4 regions of the Streptomyces sp. NPDC013157 genome follow, and region 4 is predicted to be linked to each of the others. Evidence: riboswitches for the same ligand, from Rfam matches in the RefSeq annotation. Region 4 holds a riboswitch; each other region holds the start of a gene.
The links. A riboswitch is a leader RNA that binds a small molecule or an ion and turns the genes downstream of it on or off. The one in region 4 is predicted to bind cobalamin.
Positions count from the first base shown of each region.

Region 1 (3,199 bases), on a different contig from region 4:
TCGACGGACGGGCCGCGCACCTCACGCTGAACCGGCCGAAGGCCATCAACGCGCTGACCCACGCCATGGTGCGCCGCATCGACGAGGCGCTCACGGAGTGGGAGCACGACCCCGCCGTCGAGACCGTCGTCATCAGCGGCGCGGGGGAGCGCGGCCTGTGCGCGGGCGGGGACATCCGTGCCGTCCACGACGACGCCCGGGACGGCGACGGGTCGGCCGCGGCCGCGTTCTGGCGGGACGAGTACCGGCTCAACGCCCGCATCGCCCGGTACCCGAAGCCGTACGTCGCGGTCATGGACGGCATCGTGATGGGCGGCGGGGTCGGTGTCTCGGCGCACGGCAGCGTCCGGATCGCCACCGAGCGGTCACGGATCGCCATGCCGGAGACCGGGATCGGCTTCGTGCCCGACGTCGGCGGCACGTATCTGCTCGGCCGTGCGCCCGGCGAACTCGGCACCCATCTCGCTCTGACCGGCGGCCGGATCGGGGCCGCCGACGCCGTGCTCTGCGGCCTCGCCGACCACTGCATGCCGTCCGGCTCGATCCCCGCGTTCGTCGCCGACCTCGCCGGCCTGCCCGTACCCGAGGCGCTCGCCCGGCAGGTACGACAGGCGCCCGACGGGGAGTTGGCCGGGCACCGGGCGTGGATCGACGCCTGCTACGTGGCCGACACCGTCGAGGAGATCGTCCAGCGGCTGTTCGCGCACGGCGACCCGGCGGCGAAGGAGACGGCGGACACCCTGCTCACCAGGTCGCCCACCGCCCTGAAGGTCACGCTGGCGGCGCTGCGCCGGGCCCGGCGACTCGGCTCGCTGGAGCGGGTCCTGGACCAGGAGTACCGCGTCTCCTGCGCAACCCTGGCGACCCACGACCTGGTGGAGGGCATCCGGGCCCAGGTCGTCGACAAGGACCGCACCCCGCACTGGTCCCCGGCCACCCTCGCCGAGGTCGCCGACGCCGACGTCGACCGCTTCTTCGCCCCGCTCGGCGAACGCGAACTCGGCCTCGCCCCACCCGCCCGATCCGCCCCACCGGCCGCCCACCAGGCGCGAGACGAAGATCACGCCTGGTGACGCGGTCTTGGCCGTGCCCCTGACACGCGGTACGGTCTGTCCGATATCGACGACGGCGAGACGGAAGCCGGTGGGAATCCGGAACGGTCGCGCCACTGTATGCGAGAGCCCCCGGGCTGCTCGTGAGTCAGACCCGTGGCCGTCGTCCTGTGCACCACCGAGTTGGGACGCGAACTCCCAGAGGAGGTCCTGCCATGGCGCAGACCGTCGCTCCGCCGACAGCCAACACCCCCGCCGTTCCCGCCAAGCTGCCGCTGTCCGCGATAGCTCCCTGGGCGGTCTTCTTCGGCATCCTGATGCTGATCCTGCTCTACTTCGTCGGCGCCGAGCAGGGCGCCACCTCCGTGTTCAGCGGCACGGACGTCCACGAGTGGGTGCACGACGCCCGCCACCTGCTCGGCTTCCCCTGCCACTGACGCGAGGGACGCCGTACCCCCCATGAACTCCGCAACGGTCCGGAACCTCCTGGTGCGGGGCATGCTCGCCGGCCTGGCCGCCGGCCTGCTCGCCCTCGTCGTCGCCTACCTGCTCGGTGAGCCGAACGTCGACAAGGCGATCAGCTTCGAGGACGCCCACGCGCACGAGCACGAGATGGAGGTCGTCTCCCGCTCCCTGCAGTCCACCGCAGGCCTGGCCACCGGTGTCCTCGTCTACGGGGTCGCCTTCGGCGGCATCGCTGCCCTGGCCTACTGCTTCGCCCTCGGCCGCGTCGGCCGTTTCTCGGCGCGGGGGACGGCGCTGCTGCTGTCCGGCTGCGCCCTGGCCGCCGTGTACGTGGTGCCGTTCCTGAAGTACCCGGCCAACCCGCCGTCGGTGGGCGACCCGGACACCATCGGCAAGCGGACCACGCTGTACTTCCTGATGATGCTGCTCAGCGTGCTCCTCGCGGTCGCCGCCGCCATCCTCGGCAAGCGGCTCCAGCCGCGGCTGGGCACCTGGTGGGCGACCGTGCTCGCGGTGGCCGCGTTCGCGGTCGTCATCGGGCTGGCCTACCAGTTCCTCCCCGTCGTCAACGAGGTGCCGAAGGACTTCCCGGCCACCCTGCTGTGGCGGTTCCGGCTCTCGGCGCTCGCCATCCAGGCAGTGCTGTGGGGCGGATTCGGCCTGCTGTTCGGCGAGTTGGCCGAGCGCGTCCTCAACCCGAAGCCGGCGAAGGCGCCGGCCGCCGCGCGCACGGTGGCCGCTCCGCACTGACCGGCACCGCGCCACACCACGGCGACACCGAACGACACGAGAGGGCCCACCGGAACCGTCCGGGGGCCCTCCCGCGTTCGCTCACCTCGGCTACGAGCCGTGGACGGACGTCTTCGAACAGCGCCCGCCCGCCGCGGTACCCCTGCTGTGAACCGGTCGTGAACCCGCCGTGTCTTCGGCGCGCGGCCGGTGCCGTACTCGCGTTCGTGGCCGCTGACAAGGAAAGATGGGCGGCCAGCGATCGATCAACGACTGCGGAGGAAGTGGACTCATGCCGCATGAGCGAGCGGGCCGGCCGGCGGCTCCGGAGGACCTCGTCGACGTGGCCCGGCTGGTCACGGCCTACTACGCGCTGCACCCCGACCCGTCCGACCCGGGCCAGCGGGTGGCGTTCGGCACCTCGGGACACCGCGGATCGTCGCTGACGACCGCGTTCAACGAGGACCACATCGCCGCCACCAGCCAGGCCATCTGCGAGTACCGGAGCGGCCAGGGCACCGACGGCCCCCTCTTCCTGGGCGCGGACACCCACGCCCTGTCAGAGCCCGCCAAGGTCACCGCGCTGGAGGTCTTCGCCGCCAACGGCGTCACCGTCCTCGTCGACAGCGCCGACGGCTACACCCCCACCCCCGCCGTCTCGCACGCCGTCCTCACCCACAACCGGGGCCGCACCACCGGTCTCGCGGACGGCGTCGTGGTCACCCCCTCGCACAACCCGCCCGCCGACGGCGGCTTCAAGTACAACCCGCCCAGCGGCGGCCCCGCCGCCTCCGACGCCACCTCCTGGATCCAGGACCGCGCCAACCAGATCATCGCGGGCGGGATGAAGGACGTACGGCGCATCCCGTACGAGCGCGCGCTCGCCGCACCCACCACCGGCCGCTACGACTTCATGGGCGTCTACGTCGACGACCTGCCCAGCGTCCTCGACC
Region 1 covers NZ_JBIBAK010000002.1:622,915-626,113, reverse strand. Annotated here, with positions in the region: gene ACFY6U_RS08235 (enoyl-CoA hydratase/isomerase family protein) at 1-1,073, shown strand, start outside; cobalamin riboswitch at 1,090-1,231, shown strand; gene ACFY6U_RS08230 (CbtB-domain containing protein) at 1,268-1,489, shown strand; gene ACFY6U_RS08225 (CbtA family protein) at 1,512-2,267, shown strand; gene pgm (phosphoglucomutase (alpha-D-glucose-1,6-bisphosphate-dependent)) at 2,539-3,199, shown strand, end outside.
Region 1: another riboswitch for cobalamin. It lies ahead of ACFY6U_RS08230 (CbtB-domain containing protein); the one in region 4 lies ahead of ACFY6U_RS36895 (prenyltransferase/squalene oxidase repeat-containing protein).

Region 2 (3,199 bases), on a different contig from region 4:
AGGACGCCGTAGGTGTGCCGCCCGGTGAGCCCGTGGAGCATGTCGAGGCCCGGCTCCAGCAGCGAGACGTCCCCGCGGAACTTGTTGACGAGGAACCCGGCGACGAGGGCCTGGTCCTCCGGCGAGAGCAGCGCCACGGTCCCGAAGAACGAGGCGAAGACACCGCCGCGGTCGATGTCACCGACGACGAGCACGGGCAGCCCGGCATTCCGGGCGATCCCCATGTTCACGATGTCGGTCCGGCGCAGATTGATCTCCGCCGGACTGCCGGCCCCCTCACAGATCACCGCGTCATACGTGCCCCGCAACTCGGCGAGACAGTCGAGCACGGTCCCGAGCAGCTTCTGCTGCCGCCCGCCGTGGTAGCCGCGCGCGCTCAGTTCGCCGACGGGCTTGCCGAGCAGCACGACCTGACTGCTCTGCTCGCCGCCGGGCTTCAGCAGCACGGGGTTCATGAGCGCGGTCGGCTCCACCCGGCAGGCCTGCGCCTGCATGGCCTGCGCCCGCCCGATCTCGGCACCTTCGCGCGTGACAAAGGAGTTGAGGGACATGTTCTGCGCCTTGAACGGCGCGACCTTCACACCCTGCCGCACCAGCCACCGGCAGATACCGGCGGTGACCACACTCTTCCCGGCGTCGGAGGTGGTACCGGCGACGAGGAGGCCACCGCTCATGACGTACGTCCCTTCGCGACGAGGCGCGCGGCGACGGTCACGCCGAGCGCGAGCAGACCGACACGACGGGAGAGCCGCACCGCCCGCCCGATGTCCGCGACCTCCACGGCCCGCCCCTTCTGGTTCAGCACGGGCCGGTGCTCGACCCGCCCCGCATACGACAACGTCCCCCCGAGCCGCACCCCCAGCGCCCCCGCGAACGACGCCTCCACGGGCCCCGCGTTGGGACTCGGATGCTTCGCCGCGTCGGCCCGCCAGGCCCGTACGGCCCCCCGCCGTTCGTCCCCGGCCACCGCGGCCAGCACGGCGGTGAGCCGTGCCCCCGGCCACCCGGCCAGGTCGTCCAGCCGCGCGGAAGCCCACCCGTACCGCCGGTACCGGGCCGACTTGTGCCCCACCATGGCGTCCAGGGTGTTGACGGCCCGGAACCCCACCAGCCCGGGGACGCCGGCCACGGCTCCCCACACCAGCGCGCCCACGACCGCGTCGCTCGTGTTCTCGGCGACCGACTCCACGACCGCACGGGCGATCCCGTCGGCGTCCAGGGCCTGCGGGTCCCGTCCGCACAGATGCGGCAGCCGGGCGCGGGCGGCCTCGACGTCGCCGGCCTCCAGGGCCCGCCCGATGCCGCGGGCCTCGCGCGCGAGCGAAGTACCGCCGACCACGGCCCAGGTGGCCGCGCCGGTGAGGACCACGGACGCGGCGGTGGACGGTCGTACGATCCGCTGGGCCACGGCACCCAGCGCCACGGCGCCGCCGGCGCACACGGCGGTGTGCAGCGCGCCCCACCCGCGGTGGTCCCGCCACAGCACCCGCTCCACGGCCCCGGCCACCCGTCCGAACACGGCGACCGGATGCCCCCGGCGCGGATCGCCGAGCAGCAGATCACCGAGAAGGCCGGCGGCGGCGCCGTACGCGAAGACGCGATCGGCACCCATCGGCTCAGCCGGCCGCGGGGTCGGGAACGGGCCGGGTACTCAACCTCGATCGGCAGCCGCGCATGGCGTTATGTCCTCACTCAGGGTGTCCGCGCCCTGGTTCGACGAGACCGGCGGTGAGAGTTCCTGGCTCCCGGGGATTGCTACCCCGGTGACAGTGGCGGGACCGCGCCGGATTCACACCGGCTTCCTCTCTTGCCGCCGTACATGGCTCCGGAAGTCCACCACGCCCCCGGAAGACCCGTCAACCTGGCGTTGACCTGCGAGGGGAGTGTGTGGGAAGGCCCACACCAGTTGCCCGGCGGGGCCTGTGGGGCATGCCGAAGGCTCCTCCCCGGGGGATGGAGAGGAGCCTTCGCGGTGCCGACGAGGCCCTTTGTATCGGGCCTTCGAGCGACGGGCCTTCTCGTGTCAGGCCTTCTCGTGTCAGGCCTTCGCCACGATCAGGTGGATGCCGTACGCCACGGCCGCCGCGCAGGCCGCGAAGCAGAGGTAGGCGGCCGTGACGGCCAGGGCCGCGGAGCCGCCCTGGGCGGTGGCGCGTTCGCGGGCGGAGAGGCCCTTGATGCCGAGGGTGAAGAGGGTCACCAGGCCCACGGTGGCCACGAGGCTGACGCCGAAGACGGAGCCGATGGCTGCCCAGTCGATGTTCATGTCGGTTCTTCCTCGGGGTCAGACGGTGGCGGCCGGGTCGGGCGCGGGAGCGGCCGGGGCGGAGGTGGAGGCAGGGGCGGGGATGGTGGCGGTCAGGTCGTCCGTGACCGCGACCGTGCCCGCGGGCGGCGGGGTCACGGCGGCGATCGCCGTGGTCACCACACCGGCCGGCTCCTCGGTGCCGACGACGTTGCTGCTGTCCACGACCTCGCGGCGGGAGAGCTTCCAGATCGCGGCGCTGGAGGCGACGAGGAAGACGGCGACGACCGCCGTACCCCAGTCGCCGAGGTCCGTCACGGACTCGGCGAGCGCGCCGACCAGCGCGGCGGCGGGGAGGGTGAGCACCCAGGCGACCATCATGCGGGTCGCGGTGGACCAGCGGACCGTGCCGCCCTTGCGGCCGAGGCCCGCGCCCATCACGGAACCGGAGACGACGTGCGTGGTGGAGAGGGAGAAACCGAGGTGGGAGGAGGCCAGGATGGCGGTGGCCGCGCTGGTCTGGGCGGCGAAGCCCTGCTGCGGCTGGAGGTCGGTCAGGCCCGTGCCCATGGTGCGGATGATCCGCCAGCCGCCGATGTAGGTGCCGAGCGCGATGGCGAGGCCCGCGGAGAGGATGACCCAGGTGGGAGGGTTCGAGCCGGGAGCGATGGCACCGCCCGCGATCAGCGCGAGGGTGATGATGCCCATCGTCTTCTGTGCGTCGTTGGTGCCGTGCGCGAGCGAGACCAGGCCGGCGGAGGCGATCTGGCCGGCGCGGTAGCCCTTGCGGGTGGCCTCGTCCTCGGCGTTCTTCGAGAGCGTGTAGGAGAGGCGGGTGGAGAGCATCGCCGCGAGGCCGGCGACGACGGGGGCGGCGACCGCCGGGAGCAGGACCTTGGTGACGAGCACGTCGCCGTGGACCGCGCCGAAGCCGGCGGAGGCGACGGTGGCGCC
Region 2 covers NZ_JBIBAK010000004.1:614,357-617,555, forward strand. Annotated here, with positions in the region: gene ACFY6U_RS16070 (cobyric acid synthase) at 1-674, opposite strand, end outside; gene ACFY6U_RS16075 (cobalamin biosynthesis protein) at 671-1,612, opposite strand; cobalamin riboswitch at 1,712-1,854, opposite strand; gene ACFY6U_RS16080 (hypothetical protein) at 2,039-2,266, opposite strand; gene ACFY6U_RS16085 (anion permease) at 2,285-3,199, opposite strand, start outside.
Region 2: another riboswitch for cobalamin. It lies ahead of ACFY6U_RS16075 (cobalamin biosynthesis protein); the one in region 4 lies ahead of ACFY6U_RS36895 (prenyltransferase/squalene oxidase repeat-containing protein).

Region 3 (3,199 bases), on a different contig from region 4:
ACGGTCTCGTCGAGCCGCTCCCAGTCGATGTCACCGGCCGTCGTGTCGACGAACGCACCGAGGTTCACGGACCCCAGGTTGCAGACGGCCGTCTCGCCGTCGTCCGTGACCTCCAGGATCTCCGTGCAGAGGTTGGAGGAGTGGATGACATGACCGGGGGTGGCCGTCTGGTTGGCGGTCCGGTTGGCCGCGTCCTTGAACGTCATCCAGCCGTTGCCGGTCTGCGCGAGGGTCCGCATCATCCGGCCGTACAGGTCGCGGGCCGGGATGGTCCGGCGCGCCAGCCCCGCCGCCTCGGCCCTGCGGTAGGCCGCGTCGAACTCCTCGCCCCACAGGTCGACGAGTTCCGGTACGTCGGCGGGGGAGAAGAGCGACCACGGCTCGTCGGCGTTCACCCGGCGCATGAACTCGTCCGGGACCCAGTGCGCGAGGTTCAGGTTGTGGGTGCGGCGGGCGTCCTCACCGGTGTTGTCGCGCAGCTCCAGGAACTCCTCGATGTCGGAGTGCCAGGTCTCCAGGTAGACCGCGGCGGCGCCCTTGCGCCGGCCGCCCTGGTTCACGGCCGCGACCGAGGCGTCCAGCGTCTTCAGGAACGGCACGATGCCGTTGGAGTGCCCGTTGGTGCCGCGGATGAGCGACCCGCGCGAGCGGATGCGGCTGTACGACAGACCGATGCCGCCGGCGTGCTTGGAGAGCCGGGCGACCTGGTGGTAGCGGTCGTAGATCGAGTCCAGCTCGTCCTTCGGGGAGTCGAGGAGGTAGCAGGACGACATCTGGGGGTGCCGGGTGCCGGAGTTGAAGAGGGTGGGGGAGGACGGGAGGTAGTCGAGGCGGCTCATCAGCCCGTAGAGCGCGGCGACTTCGTCCACCGACCTGACGGTGTCGTCCTCGGCGAGACCGGCGGCGACCCGGAGCATGAAGTGCTGGGGCGTCTCGATGACCTTGCGGGTGATCGGGTGCCGGAGCAGGTACCGGCTGTGGAGCGTACGGAGGCCGAAGTAGCCGAAGCGGTCGTCCGCGGCCGGGTCGACGAGCGCGTCGAGGCGGGCCGCGTGCAGCCGGGCGAACTCGGCGGTGCGGTCGGCGACGAGGCCCTCGCGGTGGCCCACCGCCACGGACTCGGCGAAGGACGTCACGCCCTGCGAGGCGGCCTCGGCGCGGATGGAGACGGTGAGCAGACGTGCGGCCAGCCGCGAGTAGGCGGGGTCCTCGGAGATGAGACCGGCGGCGGCCTCGGTGGCCAGCTCGCGCAACTCCGACTCGTCGGCCCGCGCGGACCGCCCCCGCAACGCGGCGGCGGCGACCCGGCCGGGGTCGGCGTCGGGGAGGTCGGCGGTCAGCTCGGTCAGGGTCCGCAGCAACGCGGTACCGGGACCGTCGTCCGCCGCGGATTCCGCAGAGCTGGTCGCTGAAGCCGGGTCGGCTGGCGCGATGGTCACGTGGGGCTCTCCCTCGCTGGGCACGGGCCTGGCGGAGGGCAGGGGGCAGCACGAGCGCGCGGGCACGCGTCGAGACCCTGGCCCACTCCACGAGGCCCGGACGTCAGAACGCCCGAACCGGGTGGCTGGGCGTGCTGTCGGCAGGTCCTCGGACTGACTCCTGTGCACGAACATGCACAAGTACACCGTTGCGGGACAGTTCCGGATTCACACCGGATTCCCCTGCGGCGACAGCGAGCATGAGCATACATCTGGTGCCGGGCCGCGATGCCACCCCCAGATGTTGTGTCGTGGCGGTGTCAGAGCGTCAACTCGTAGGTGAGGAGAGTGATGTCGTCCAGGTGCGGCACGGGATTCCAGTCGCGCTCCGGTGTGCGGACGAAGCCGAGGCGCTCGTAGAGCCGGTGGGCGGTGTGCATGGCGCGCTGGCTCGACAGGACGACGGCCGTGCAGCCGTCCGTGGCCCGGGCGCGGTCGATGCAGGCGCGGACGAGAGTCTCGCCGGCACCTCGGCCGCGGGCCTCGTGTGCGACCGCGAGCGCCCTGATCTCGGCCTCGCCGGGGCGGGCGATGTCGGCGATCGGGCCGGGGCCGGGGACGAAGGTGACGCCGCCGAGGAGCCTTTCGCCCTCCACCGCCACGAGCACCTCGGCGGCGGCCGCCCTGCTCGCCACGTCCTTCAGCACGGGCAGGTACGCGTCGCCCTCGCCGTAGTCGAGGAGGCCGTCCCGGAGGTAGGCCTGGGCGGTGAGCTCGCCGAGTGCGGCGTGTTCGGTGGGGTCCACGGGCCGGATCGTGATGTCCATGGTGCGAGTCTGCCGGACTCCCGCATGCGGGAACCTCCCGTTTTCCCCGGTGGGGCGCCCGGGTTGCGGGCTGTGCCGGGAGTGCTTCCATGGAAGGAGGTGCCGGTGCCCGCGGGGGCCCTTCGTTCCGAGAACCACTCCGGGAACGCGCAAGGAGAAGGCACCATGACAAGGGTCGTCCGTCACCCGCCCGGCAAGGAGCAACCGCGCGACGCGCCGATGGCGACACTGGGCCTGCGGCGCGCGGGCAACCGGGTCGGAGCCGGTCTCGTGGGCCGCTGGCACGCCCTGACGATCCGTATGGAGGCCCACCGCGGCGCCACCCGTCCCAGGAAGTGGCACCGGTGGGTCTCCTACGCCAACGTCACCAGGGCGATCTGGATCGTCGCCGTGCTGGCACTGCTCGCCTGGATCGTCGAGGGGCTGTACATCCTCTTCAGCGGCAGTACGACCTGGTTCGAGGGATGGCGGCGGCACAACGACGTCGGCTTCGAAACCGTCATCAAGTTCGTCGGTCCGATCCTCGCCGCCTCCGTCGCCGCCGCACTGTTCCTGTTCTGGTGGTACCGCTGGACCAAACGGCGTTATCTCGCCAAGGCGCTGCGGGATCCCCGCAAGCTGGTGCCCACCGCCGGCCCCGACACCGCCGAGATCGTGGGCAGGGACGAGGTCGCGCAGGTCATCGCCGAACGGCTGCGGGAGCGCGACACGCGTCGGCCCTATCTGCTGGTCGGCGGCGTCGGCGCCGGCAAGACCGCCGTCCTCGTACGGCTCACCGAACTCCTGGCCCACCAGAACGCCGTCCCGGTGCCGATCCGGCTCCGCGACGCGGTGGACGGTGCCGACCTCAACTTCGAACTCCTGGCCAGGCGGCGCTTCGCGGACGAGGCGCCCAAGGGCATCCTGGCGCGCACCAAGACCGACCGGGTCTGGCAGCAACTCCTCGCCGACGAC
Region 3 covers NZ_JBIBAK010000026.1:28,551-31,749, forward strand. Annotated here, with positions in the region: gene ACFY6U_RS47855 (ribonucleoside-diphosphate reductase subunit alpha) at 1-1,439, opposite strand, end outside; cobalamin riboswitch at 1,561-1,721, opposite strand; gene ACFY6U_RS47860 (GNAT family N-acetyltransferase) at 1,739-2,245, opposite strand; gene ACFY6U_RS47865 (ATP-binding protein) at 2,411-3,199, shown strand, end outside.
Region 3: another riboswitch for cobalamin. It lies ahead of ACFY6U_RS47855 (ribonucleoside-diphosphate reductase subunit alpha); the one in region 4 lies ahead of ACFY6U_RS36895 (prenyltransferase/squalene oxidase repeat-containing protein).

Region 4 (3,199 bases):
CTGCGCCGCCGTGTCTGCCAGAAGGCTCCCGCGGCGAGGAGCACGACAACTCCCACACCGGCCGCCGGTCCGAGCGACGGTCCGCTGCCCGGCGTACCCCCGGCCCCCGCCGTCGCCGTCACCTTCTCGCCGCAGCCCCGGGAGGGATACCCCCCGATCGCGCACAACAACGCGTTCGTGTCGTACCGCAGCGGCTTCGCCACCGTCGCCAGTGCCTCCGCCGTCGTCGCGTCCTCGGACACCACCGCGCAGGCCGTCCGCCGCGCAGGCGGCCGCTCTCCCGACGGCGCGTCCCCCGTCGTACCGAAGTCGACGACCAGCCCCACCCGTTTGCGGCCAGCGACGGCGGGGGTGTCCGCACAGATCGTCCCGAAGTCCGCCGTGCCGCGCGGCTGGGACGCGTCCGCCGAGTCCTCGCTCACCGCGAAGCGGAACCCCTCGACCGACCCGTCGGCGGGCTGCGCGGTCGAGGGGCCCTGCGTGGCGTACGTCCAGTGCGCGCCGGCCCGCTCCCAGAAGGACCAGTAGCGGTAGCCGGTGGCCGCCGCAGGCCCGGCGGCCGTCGCGCACAGCGTCAGCGCGGCCAGGAGCAGCAGCGCCGCACGACGGACCGCGGTCACGGCTGCTGCTGCTTCCGGCGGCCGCTGAACAGGAAGCCGATGCCGATACCGGCGACGAGCCCGGTGCCGACGATCCACCACACGCTGTTGCCCGACTTCTTCCCCTCGCTGTGCTTCTCGGCGTGCTTCGCGGTGGCGGCCTGCGGGGCCGGTCCCGTCGCGTTCAGCGCCGTCACGAGGTTCGTGCCGCCGAAGTCGCGCGGGTCCGCGCCCGTCGCGTGCGCGGCGAGGACCAGCTCGGCGTAGGCCGCGGGCCCGCTCTGCGCCGCCCACGGCGCGGCGTGCGCCTCCAGCCAGGCGTACGGCTTCCGCGCCTGCGCGGTCCAGCCCTGCGCGGCCAGGGCGACGACCGCGTCGGCGGTGTTGCCGTAGTCCGGCTGCGGGGTGGCGCCGGGGAGCGCGGAGACGAGGTGGCCGGTCGTGGACATGGCGTCCGCCAGGTACGCGGCGCCGTTGCGGGCCACCTCCTCCCGCGTGAGCGTCTTGCCGGAGTCGGCGCACGCGGGGCCCTTCGCCGGGGCCTTCCCGGCCGTCGTCACGAACCCCTTGCCGAGGGCTCCGAGCACGCCGGCCGCCGTCGCGTCCGCGTTGGCGGCCAGCTTCCCCTGCTTGTCCGGCTGGTAGGCGAGAGCACCGCCACCGTCCTGGCCGCACGGGAGGGACCACTTGGCGAGGAGGTCGTACGGCGACCTCGGCGCGCTCGCGCCGGCCGCCGCGAGCGCGCCGACGACCACGCCGGTGGAGTTGGTGTCGCTGGGCGAGCCCGGGGTGTAGCCCCAGCCGCCGTCCTTGTTCTGCTGCGACTTCAGCCAGGTCACGGCCTTGTCCGCGGCGGCGTCGTGCCCGCCGACCGCTTTCAGTGCCTGTACGGCGGCGGCCGTGCTGTTCGTGTCGACCGTCACCTTGGCGTCACAGGCCGCCGTCGGCTCGGCGCGGAACGCGGCGAACGCGCCGTCCGCGCACTGCTGCCCGGCCAGCCAGTCCACCGCCTTCACGGCCGGGGTCACCCCCACCGCGCGCTGGGCCAGCAGAGCGAGGGACTGGCGCCAGACGCCGTCGAACTTGGGGTCCGTAGCGCCGTACAGCCCCGACGGGAGCACCGCCGACGCGGACGGTGACGGGGACGTGCTGCCGGCGGCCAGTGCGGTCGTCGCGGGCGTGGCGGTACCGATGACGGCGGTGGCGGCCAGCACTCCGGCGGTGCGGCGGAGAACGGTCATGGTCGGCGGGTGCCTCTCCCTGCGGGGAGCCGGGCAGCGCGGGAGACCCCGGCGGCTCGGCTCCGTAAACCTCGACGGTGCCGTGCGACGACGGGTGCCGGCGCACACGAGCCGATCAACGTCCCGGGCGCGGCGGTCCGGCTTGCCACGGGGCGTGTGGCTCACGGTTGCGGGTCAGCGCCGGAATTGCACCGGCTTCCCCCCGTACGGGTGATGACGACCCGGCTACTTTACCGGCCGCCCCGGGGAAGCTGAGAGGGGGCTGTGCGGGGACCGTTTCGTTATGGTCCTGCCATGACGGGGAGACTGCTCGGTTCAGGGCGTTCGGCCGACGTGTACGAGCTCGACGAGGCCTGGGTGCTGCGCCGGGACCGGGACGGCTGGGGGGACGCGGCCGCCGAGGGCGCGGTGATGACGTACGTACGGGAGTACGGGTACCCGGCGCCCCGGGTACGGCCCACCGGGTCCCGTACCGAACTGGTCATGGAGCGGCTGTCCGGGCCCACCATGCTGGCGGCGCTGCTGGCGGGGGAGACGGGCCCGGCGGAGGGCGGTGCGCTGCTCGCCTCGCTGCTGCGGGAGCTGCACACCGTGCCCGGCCGGGACCCGGCCGACCCCGGCGCCCGGGTCCTCCATCTCGACCTGCATCCGGACAACGTGATGATGACCCCCGACGGTCCCCGGGTCATCGACTGGAGCAACGCCGAGGACGGGCCGCCCGGACTCGACTGGGGCATGTCCGCGGTGATCCTCGCCCAAGTGGCCCTCGGCGCGTACCCGTTGGCCCATGACATGCTGCCGGCCCTGCTCGCCGACCCCGGCGAACTGACAGAGGAGGGACTGACGGAGGCCCTGCGCCGCCGGGCGGCCAATCCGACGATGAGCCGAGGGGAAGTCGAAGTCCTGGGTGCGGCGGGGCAGTTGATACGGTCGATCGCCTTCTAGCCTTCGAGCGCCGACCCCCGCGTGAAGCCGTGGCTCCGCTCCACTTTCGCCACGTGCAGGGTGTAGCTCTCGTACCACTCGGCCCGCCCGCGCTGCTGCGCCGCGCGATGCTCGGCGTCGGTCCGCCACCGGGTGAGCGCCTCGGCGTCGCGGAAGTACCCGACGGTGATGCCCAGCCCGCCGGGAGTCTGTGCGTGGTCCATCCCCAGGTAGCCGGGGATGTCCTTGACCAGGTCCTCCATGCGTGCGTTGGTCTCGCTGTAGCCGCTCTGGTCCTGGGTCCGCACCGTGGTGAAGACGGCCACGTAGTAAGGGGGTTCGTAGGCCTCGACGGGCGCGACAGGCGCTTCCGGGTGATTGCTCATGGCGGCACCGTAGGGCGGGACGCGCCCGGCGATCCAGTTTCTTTCCCGA
Region 4 covers NZ_JBIBAK010000015.1:247,912-251,110, forward strand. Annotated here, with positions in the region: gene ACFY6U_RS36890 (SCO2322 family protein) at 1-620, opposite strand, end outside; gene ACFY6U_RS36895 (prenyltransferase/squalene oxidase repeat-containing protein) at 617-1,840, opposite strand; cobalamin riboswitch at 1,949-2,080, opposite strand; gene ACFY6U_RS36900 (phosphotransferase) at 2,135-2,785, shown strand; gene ACFY6U_RS36905 (antibiotic biosynthesis monooxygenase family protein) at 2,782-3,150, opposite strand.